Regions from separate parts of the Rhizobium sp. AAP116 genome, predicted to be linked through region 2. Evidence: riboswitches for the same ligand, from Rfam matches in the RefSeq annotation. Region 2 holds a riboswitch; each other region holds the start of a gene.
The links. A riboswitch is a leader RNA that binds a small molecule or an ion and turns the genes downstream of it on or off. The one in region 2 is predicted to bind cobalamin.
Positions count from the first base shown of each region.

Region 1: linked by a shared signal. The riboswitch ahead of IP85_RS06685 (aromatic ring-hydroxylating dioxygenase subunit alpha) and the one ahead of bluB (5,6-dimethylbenzimidazole synthase) in region 2 are both predicted to bind cobalamin.
Region 3: linked by a shared signal. The riboswitch ahead of IP85_RS09050 (ABC transporter ATP-binding protein) and the one ahead of bluB (5,6-dimethylbenzimidazole synthase) in region 2 are both predicted to bind cobalamin.
Region 4: linked by a shared signal. The riboswitch ahead of cobU (bifunctional adenosylcobinamide kinase/adenosylcobinamide-phosphate guanylyltransferase) and the one ahead of bluB (5,6-dimethylbenzimidazole synthase) in region 2 are both predicted to bind cobalamin.

Region 1 covers NZ_LJIB01000007.1:269,635-271,829, reverse strand. The annotation lists gene IP85_RS06685 (aromatic ring-hydroxylating dioxygenase subunit alpha) at 1-914, opposite strand, end outside; cobalamin riboswitch at 1,017-1,220, opposite strand; gene IP85_RS06680 (DUF6656 family protein) at 1,524-2,129, shown strand; gene IP85_RS06675 (diguanylate cyclase) at 2,146-2,195, opposite strand, start outside.
Region 2 covers NZ_LJIB01000030.1:24,900-27,094, reverse strand. The annotation lists gene IP85_RS17875 (hypothetical protein) at 1-288, shown strand, start outside; gene IP85_RS17870 (TolB family protein) at 308-1,144, shown strand; cobalamin riboswitch at 1,184-1,374, shown strand; gene bluB (5,6-dimethylbenzimidazole synthase) at 1,415-2,152, shown strand; gene IP85_RS17860 (DUF2865 domain-containing protein) at 2,109-2,195, opposite strand, start outside.
Region 3 covers NZ_LJIB01000011.1:151,820-154,014, forward strand. The annotation lists gene IP85_RS09045 (NAD(P)/FAD-dependent oxidoreductase) at 1-478, shown strand, start outside; cobalamin riboswitch at 601-832, shown strand; gene IP85_RS09050 (ABC transporter ATP-binding protein) at 1,034-1,828, shown strand; gene IP85_RS09055 (ABC transporter substrate-binding protein) at 1,849-2,195, shown strand, end outside.
Region 4 covers NZ_LJIB01000023.1:59,344-61,538, forward strand. The annotation lists gene IP85_RS13465 (hypothetical protein) at 1-729, shown strand, start outside; cobalamin riboswitch at 796-1,168, shown strand; gene cobU (bifunctional adenosylcobinamide kinase/adenosylcobinamide-phosphate guanylyltransferase) at 1,353-1,883, shown strand; gene cobW (cobalamin biosynthesis protein CobW) at 1,887-2,195, shown strand, end outside.

The sequences.
Region 1 (2,195 bases), on a different contig from region 2:
TTCCAGGTCGTCGGATAGTGAAAAAGCAGCATGGTGCCGATATGGCTGATCGGCACGTCTGCGGAGAGCGGCTTCTTCACGGCGCGCTTGCCGGACATGGTGTAGCTCTCGGCATCCTCTATCAGCGGCATGCGGGCGGTGCGGAACTGGCCCGACGGGTCCATGTTGAAGGCAGACGGCAGGCCGGCGGCTTCGCAGCGCGCCCAGTGCTCGGAGATGAAGGGATCGTCACCCGCACCCTGGACGCCGGTTGCGGTCGGGGCTTCCGGATAGGTGCGGCAGAGCTCCGGATGGTTGCCGGCGCAGTGGTAGCATTCCCGGTTGTTTTCCCAGACGAGCTTCCAGTTACCCTTCTCGATGATCGTGTTCTTGTGGGCGACCTTGGCTTCCCACAGGCGGTGCGGGCGCAGATAGGGTTCGATCGAGGCGCGCATCGGCGCGAAATCAGGGGCTTCGTTGGCGAGACAGACGAAGATGTAACCACCGACGCTTTCGCAATGGACGGTCTTCAGGCCGAATTCGGCCTTATCGAAAGTCTCACCCATCTGGCGGGCGAAGACGAGCGATCCGTCGAGGTCGTAGGTCCAGTTGTGATAGGGGCAGACGAGCTTGGCAGCTGCGCCCTTGTCCTTGGTGCAGACGCGGTGGCCGCGATGGCGACAGGTGTTGTGGAAGGCGCGGATGACCTGATCCTTGCCGCGGACGATGACAACCGGGTAGTCGCCGATCTGGGCGGTGAAATAGTTGCCGGCGCGCGGGATCTCGCAATCATGGCCGATAAACAGCCAGTCGCGATACCAGATCATCTCCATGTCGAGCTTGAAGTAGTCCTGGTCGATGTAAAATGGCTGTTCGAGCGAGAAACCCTCGCGGCGGTTCTTCAGCTGGCGCAGCACGTTGGCCTGCAGATCCATGTCGTCCTCGTGTTTCAAAAACTCGGGGGAGATGAGAGCGCAGCCTGCCGTCGCCCTGGGAAGGCGGTGTGCATGGCTATCTCTGGTCGCCCTCCGCAACCTCAAATGTCCGTCTGCCAAGGCTGGTTTCCGGGCTCAGGAGTGGTCCATTTGCGGACCGCGTCGGCGCCTTCCCAGGGTTACCCCCAGTGGCCTTCTGCCAAAACGCATTCTCCACCACCGTTGCGGGGGCAGCGCCGGATTTTGACCGGCTTCCCGATTTCCTACCCTCCCTAGCAGGGCAGCACCTCGAGCTTGCCTGCATCTAATCACAGGCCGCGGGCCTCCGCTGCATTGCAGAACGACACGGCCCAAATCGTTTGCGACATCCCACAGGCGACGATAAAGGGCGGCAAGCTCGGGAATTTCCCATTGTTTTCCGGGAGGTGCGGCGGCTGCGTTTCTCTGGCCGCTGAAATCATGGCGCAAACGAGCGATTTAAGGCAGTTGCACGGAACTGCACTGCGGCAAGCCTCGCGAAACCTCGCTGATGTAGAATACCATCAAATCATGATTAACCATGCTGCGTTAAGCTCAAGCAATCAGTCCGGGTACCGTCAGAGCGTCAAGATGCAGAAACTCAGATACTACGCGGCTCCCAAAGCGGAAACGCAAACGCCGCCCTCGTCAAAGGCAGTCCATACCGAGTTCCTGAGAACCGGTCGGATCTCGCGCAGCCGCGAGGACTGGCTGCCGGACGAGCGCCGGTATCTTTCCTATGAGGAAGTTGCGGCGCGGACCGGGCGGCGGCTGGAGCGGGCGGCCGAGACGACGCATGAGCGCATCAACGGCTTTCACCGTTCGATCAAGTTCCCCAAAGTCATCTTCCACCGCACACTGAACAACAGCCCACATCTGGGCTACTGTCACGTGACGGCGGCACGCACGAATTTCGCGCAGTATGCCGATGTCAAATGGGCCTTCTACATCGCCAATTTCTTTGCCGAACTCGGTGGGGAAGAGGTGTTCTTCGAGCAGATCAAGCAGAATTACGGACGGATGTATTTCGCCGTGGCGATCAAGCCGGAGGCGGAGGCCAAGGCGATGACCATCGACCGTTCGTTCCGCAACAACGGACTTTTATTCCAGACAGTGGATCCGAAAGAGGCGCTGCGGAACGTACTGATGCTCGGCGCACGAGACGCCGAGCTCAGGAAGATCATCGCAAAACTTTGAAAGTGGACTTCGACGCTCAGGCGCCGAAACCGCCCACCGGCTTCTTCTTGTAGAGCAGCCAGTCCT
Region 2 (2,195 bases):
GCGGAGGAGCGCAGCTATATCTTTGCTGTCGGAGCGCATGACAATCAGGATAGCGGGCTGTACCGGACGCTCTCGGGCGCCGCCTATTTCCTGCCCTCGATCGCGATTGGCTGCTACGGCCTGTGGGACGGGAGCTTCAAGATGCTCGGCATCGGGTTCCTCACGCTGAACGTCAGCCTGATCTGGGGTTTCTACACCGAATGGCGCAGTGCTCATGTTGAGCAGACGGGCCGGGCGATCTTCGCCAAACTGCGCCAGGCGATGGAAAATCGCTCGACCGCAGACTGACTTTTCCAAGGAGACCATGATGCGCAGTTCGGTCGAGATCTACGATATGACGACCCGTGAATGCGAGGTCGTCTGGCAGACGGATGACCTCGTCGAGGCGCCCAACTGGTCGCGCGATGGCGAGTTTCTCGTCATCAACGGCGATGGTCTTCTTTATGCGTTGCCGCTCGACGAAGACGATCCCGAGCCGGAACTGATCGACACGGGTTTTGCCGTGCGGCTCAACAACGATCATGGGATCTCGCCCGATGGCGCCTCGATCGCGTTTTCCGATCATACGCTTTTCGGCAAGTCCTGCATCTACCTGCTGGGTGATGGTGATGACGAGCCGCGTCAGGTCACCGACAAAATGCCGTCCTACTGGCACGGCTGGTCGCCGGACGGTAAGGAGCTTGCCTATTGCGGCGAGCGCAACGGCGCCTTCGATATCTATACCATATCGACCAAGGGCGGGTCCGAGCGGCGGCTGACGAACGGCAAAGGGCACAATGATGGCCCTGATTACACGCCTGATGGACAGTGGATCTATTTCAACTCCAGCCGTTCCGGCACCATGCAGATCTGGCGCATGCGCAGCGATGGCAGCGACCTGCAGCAGCTGACCTCAGACGGTTATGGTGACTGGTTCCCGCATCCTTCGCCGGATGGGAAGAAGATACTCTTCCTCTCCTACGATGCCGATGTCGAAGGTCATCCGCGCGACAAGCAGGTTCGGCTTCGACTGATGGACGTCGATGGCGGCAATGTCGAAACACTCATCGAGTTTTTCGGCGGTCAGGGTTCGATCAATGTCCCGAACTGGGCGCCGGACGGATCGGCTTTCGCCTTTGTCCGCTACTTCCCGGTCGAGGCTTGAGCCTGTCGCATTCCACTCTGTCCTGCGGCTGGTTCTTGCGGTATTGATCCGGCGTCAGGTGCTTACCGTTAGGTGAGAGAATCGGGAAGCTGGCGAGATTCCGGCACGTGCCCAACGCTGTAAGGCGGACATGATGCGCGAGGGGAAACCCGGCCACTGGAGCAATCCGGGAAGGCGCGCATCCTGGATGATGCCCAGTCAGAAGACCGGCCTGGCGAGATAGACCTTTCCCGCGTGGACGGCGGGTGGTTGCGCATTGTGGGGATTACGATGCACGACAGACCGAACGAGTTCCTCGTCCGGACGGCGCCCTTTGCCGATCAGGACAAACAGGCCGTCTACCGGGCCATTCACACGCGTCGCGACGTCCGCGACCAGTTCCTTCCCGATCCGCTGCCGGACGACCTGGTACGACGGCTGCTTGAGGCGGCGCATGCTGCACCCTCCGTCGGCTTCATGCAGCCCTGGAGTTTCCTGCTGATCCGCTCTGCTCGAAAGCGCGAGGCCATCTGGCAGGCGTTTCTGCGGGCGAACGAGGAGGCCGAGGCGATGTTTCCGGCCGACCGTCGCGACGCCTATCGATCCCTCAAACTCGAAGGCATCCGCAAGGCGCCGCTCAATATCTGCGTTACCTGTGATCCCGATCGCGCAGGTCCGGTGGTCCTCGGACGCACCCATGATGTCAGGATGGACGCCTTCTCCACGGTCTGCGCCATCCAGAACCTCTGGCTCGCCGCCCGTGCGGAAGGGGTCGGGCTAGGCTGGGTCAGCATTTTTCACGAGGCCGAACTGAAGTCGCTTCTCGGCATCCCGGACCGTGTCCAGATCATCGGTTATCTTTGCCTCGGCTATGTCGACGAACTCTATGCGACGCCGGAGCTCGAGGTGAAGGGATGGCGCAAGCGATTGCCGCTCGACGATTTGATCTTCGAGGAGAGCTGGGGGCAGATCGCGGAACGGCCGATCACTCCTGCAGCGGCTGTGGACCTGACGTCGCCGGGTTCCTGAGGTCGATCGTGCCCTTGTCGGAGGGGAGAAAGGCCGGGCCGAC
Region 3 (2,195 bases), on a different contig from region 2:
AGCATCGCCGGCCGCGGAATGGCTTGGCCTTTCGCCGGGCCCGGGCGGGCGCTTGCCGGTTGCGTGCGACCTCTCGGTTGATGGCATGGACGGGGTCTACGCCATCGGCGATACCGCGCTGGCTTTGGGAGAAAATGGCGAAGCATTGCCCGCGCTCGCACAGGTGGCCAAACAGCAGGGGACGTTCCTCGGCAAAGCGCTCAAGGCCAACCTCCTGAAAGGAGCGGCTGTGCCAGACTTCCGTTTCCGTAATCGCGGCAACACGGCGGTCATCGGAAGAAACGCAGCCATCTTCGATTTCGGCTCCTGGCAGCTCAAGGGCCGTCTCGCCTGGCTGCTCTGGGCCATCGTCCATGTCTATCTGCTGGTCAATTTCGAGAAACGCCTGCTTGTCAGTGTTCAGTGGATCTGGCGCTACACCACCCGGCAGAGAGGCGCGCGTCTGATCGATGAGAACTTCGTTGCCCCTGAGAGGTAATGACCTCCGTTGAGAATCTGAGGGCGGATGCGCTTTGAAGGTGGACAACCCGGATTCGGATCTATAGACGTAACGATATTACATAACGAAAAGATCCAGGCTTGACCGCCAGGGGCTGCAGGTCCTATGCAAGCAGTGACGGTTCCCCGCCGGATGACTCCGAGGGGATTAATAGGGAACACGGTGAGGACGACCCAATAGGGACCAAGACCGTGGCTGCCCCCGCAACTGTAAGCGGATTGCTGTCCATTCTCGCGGCGTGAAAGCGCCGGGCCACTGCGGGTCACCGTGGGAAGGCAAATGGAAAGCGCATATCCGCGAGCCAGGAGACCTGCCGTCAAGTGAAGAAAACGAAGCGGACGGGGTGTTCCGATGGATACGAACTGGCTTTTGCGCTGCGCCGTCTGGCGCGCCGACCACATGCCATTTTGCCTCCGGAGAAATCCTGCGGAGGACTGGCATGCATTTCCTTCCAGATCATGAAGCGCAGGGACGGGCGATCGGCCTTGGCCATGGCGTAACGCTCGACGTTTCGTCGTTCGATGAGGCCCGCCCATGAGCTGTACCAGCAAGGGCTGCCCGATCCGGGTCACCGATATCGGTTGGGGGCCGAAGTCATCCCAGTTTTTGGTCCGAGGCGTTTCCTTCTCCCTCGATGCAGGCGACCGGCTGGCAATCGTCGGGCCGAACGGGGCTGGCAAGACCACGCTTCTGCGCTGCCTCTATCGCGGTGTCAGTCCGCTAGAGGGGCGCGTCGAGGTCGGCGGTCAGGATATCTGGCAGATGAGTGCCCGCCAACTTGCCCGCCGGGTGGCGGTCGTTCTGCAGGAAATGCCGGGCGACTTCCCGTTCACCGTCCGCGACGTGGTGATGATGGGGCGCGTTCCCTGGCGCGAAGGCCTTGCGGGCTGGAGCGAAGAAGACCGGGCCGAAGCAGAGCACGCGCTCGACCATCTCGATCTGCTGCGGCTGGCGAACCGGCAGTTCTCGACCTTGTCGGGAGGTGAGAAGCAGCGTGTCCTGGTGGCGCGTGCGCTGGCGCAGAAGCCTGAAATCCTCATACTCGACGAGCCGACCAACCATCTGGATATCCGTCACCAGCTCGAGATCCTCGATCTGCTCGGCGCTTTGAACCTGACGATCATCACGACGCTGCACGACATTAACCTCGCCGCCGAGTTTGCAACGCATATTGCCCTGATGCATGGCGGCCGGATGAATGCGTTCGGCCCACCGGAAGCTGTTCTGACCGAACAGGCCCTGTCCGGAACCTTCGGTGTCCTCGCCGCCCGTCAACAGGCGGAGGGCGCTCGGTCCCATCGTTTTTCCTTTTCCCTTGCCTTGACCTGATTTTGAAAGGATCCGCCACTATGGCTTCCCGTCTTCTATTGTCTGCCACGCTCTTTGCTTCGGTCTTCGCCGCCTCATCGGCATTTGCCTATCCTGTGACGGTCAAGAGCTGCGATCGCGACGTCACGTTCGACGCACCTCCGGCGCGCGCGATCTCGAATGACGTAAACCTGACCGAGATGATGCTGGCCTTGAAACTGCAGGACCGCATGGTCGGCTATACCGGGATCTCCGGCTGGAAGACGCTGGATGAGGGGCTGCGGGACGGCGTGAAGGAGTTGCCCGAGCTTTCGCCGAAATACCCGACCAAGGAAGTGCTGCTGAACGCCGATGCCGATTTCTATTTTGCCGGCTGGAACTACGGGAT
Region 4 (2,195 bases), on a different contig from region 2:
CGTCCGTTGGTTTACTACGTCCGCAACGTGACGGTCATGGCCGATGCACGCATCCCGCTCGACCTCATTGAAAGCGTCGATCGCCGCGTCTCGGCCGCGATTGCGGCGACGCGCCCGCCCGCGGGTGCCGAGCGTGTCGTGCTTCTGGTCAAAATCGATCGCCTCGGTTTCGGCGAAGGTGCCCGTCGTCGCCTCGCTCAGGCTGACTTCACCGTGACTGCTGTTTCGGTCGAAACCGGCGAGCCTGTCGCCAAGGGAACCTTCCGGGTGAACGGCCCGACCGACGACCCGCGCTGGGCCCGTCAGGCGCTTGCCGAAGAGGTCGCGGCCCGTATCCGCTTTGCCTTCTCGCTGACCACGCCGCGTGTCCGCAAGACCCTGCCGCAGCGAACCATATCAACGCGGCTCGCTTCGGAGCCACCGCCGGTGATCGTGCCGAATGCTCGGGTGGAATCGCCACGCGCCGCCCCGGTAGTGCGGCAGGCGCCGCCGCAAAACTCGTCCGTTATGGCTGTGCCGGAGACGGCTGTTCCTCCGCCACCGCGCGAAATGGCCGCGCCGCCGGTCGCCGACGTGCAGACACCTCGGCCCGCAGCCCCAGCCCAGCCTGCGCGTCGCGCTGCCGACATCGGCCAGGGCACGCCGGTCGAACAGGGAGCCGTGGGTGCCATTCGCCTGCGGCCGGATTGCGACCCCGCCGTCACGCCGGACTGCTCCACGAGCCCTTGATCGGCCCTCGGGCGCAATGACGCAGCTCTGCGCCGCAGCTGTGATTGACTCGGCTTCGACCTCGGCCTAATCCTCATGATGGATGGTTTCCGAACGGCAGAGATGTTGTCCGGAGAGCAAAAGGGAATGCGAAGGCGTGGACCCCAACCGGGCACGCCGAACGCAGCCGACCCCGCGACTGTATTGCAGCGAGGGTTCTCCATCCGCCTTGTCGTTGAACGAGTGACGGGTCGCAGGGTGCGACCGGCTCGCCAGAACGGCAGGACGGAAAAGCCACTGGGGTGGCAACACGATCAGCCGGGGCAGGACGCCTCTTTTTCTACGAATCGTCCGCTCTTTCGTGTTGCCGCAAACCCTGGGAAGGCGAGGAGAACCCGACGGTCCTTTCGAGGATCACGACCTGCGAGCCAGGAGACCTGCCATCCACGGGCATGGTGCCCACACTGGGGAGGTCTCCCCGTTGCCAGCACGGAGGTTGTCGTGGCGACGTTCTGCATCCGCGGGTCCTTGTCGACCCGTCGGTGCCGGTCCGCATGCGCGGACGGGGCATCGATTGTTTTCTTGTGCATGCTGAAGGCATGCACCGCTGGCCGTCTGCGGGCGGTCGAAGGTCATGGCGCACCATGACCGCATCCAATTCCCGATCCATCCTCGTTCTCGGCGGTGCGCGCTCGGGCAAGTCGCGTTTCGCCGAAACAACGGCGCGCAACACCGGCCTAGATCGCGTTTATCTGGCCACGGGCCGCGCCTGGGACGACGAGATGCGCGCCCGCATCGAGGCGCACAAGGCCGACCGTGCCAATGACGGTTGGACGACGCATGAGGAGCCGCTGGATCTCGTCGGTGCGCTGAAGACGCTCGACAAGCCCGATCGGGTGATCCTTGTCGACTGCCTCACGCTCTGGGTGACCAATCTGATGATGGAAGAAGGCCGTGACGTGGACGCGGACGGCGCGTCACTCGCCGCCAGTCTTGGGGAACTCCAGGCCACCGTCATCTTCGTCTCCAATGAAGTCGGCCTCGGCATCGTGCCTGAGAACAAGATGGCCCGCGCCTTCCGCGACCATGCCGGCCGTCTCCACCAAGCCATCGCCGCCGAGGCGGCTGAAGTCTATTTTATCGCGGCGGGTTTGCCGTTGAAAATGAAGGGTTGAACCATGTTGCAGCAAAAGATCCCCGCTACCGTCATCACCGGCTTTTTGGGGGCAGGCAAGACCACCATCATCCGTAACATGCTGATGAATGCCGGCGGCAAGAAGATCGCGCTGATCATCAACGAATTCGGCGACCTCGGCGTCGACGGTGATGTCTTGAAGGGCTGCGGCGCCGACAATTGCACCGAAGATGACATCATCGAACTCACCAATGGCTGCATCTGCTGCACGGTCGCCGACGACTTCGTACCGACCATGCTGAAGCTGCTTGAGCGCGACGTGAAGCCTGACCATATCGTCATCGAAACCTCT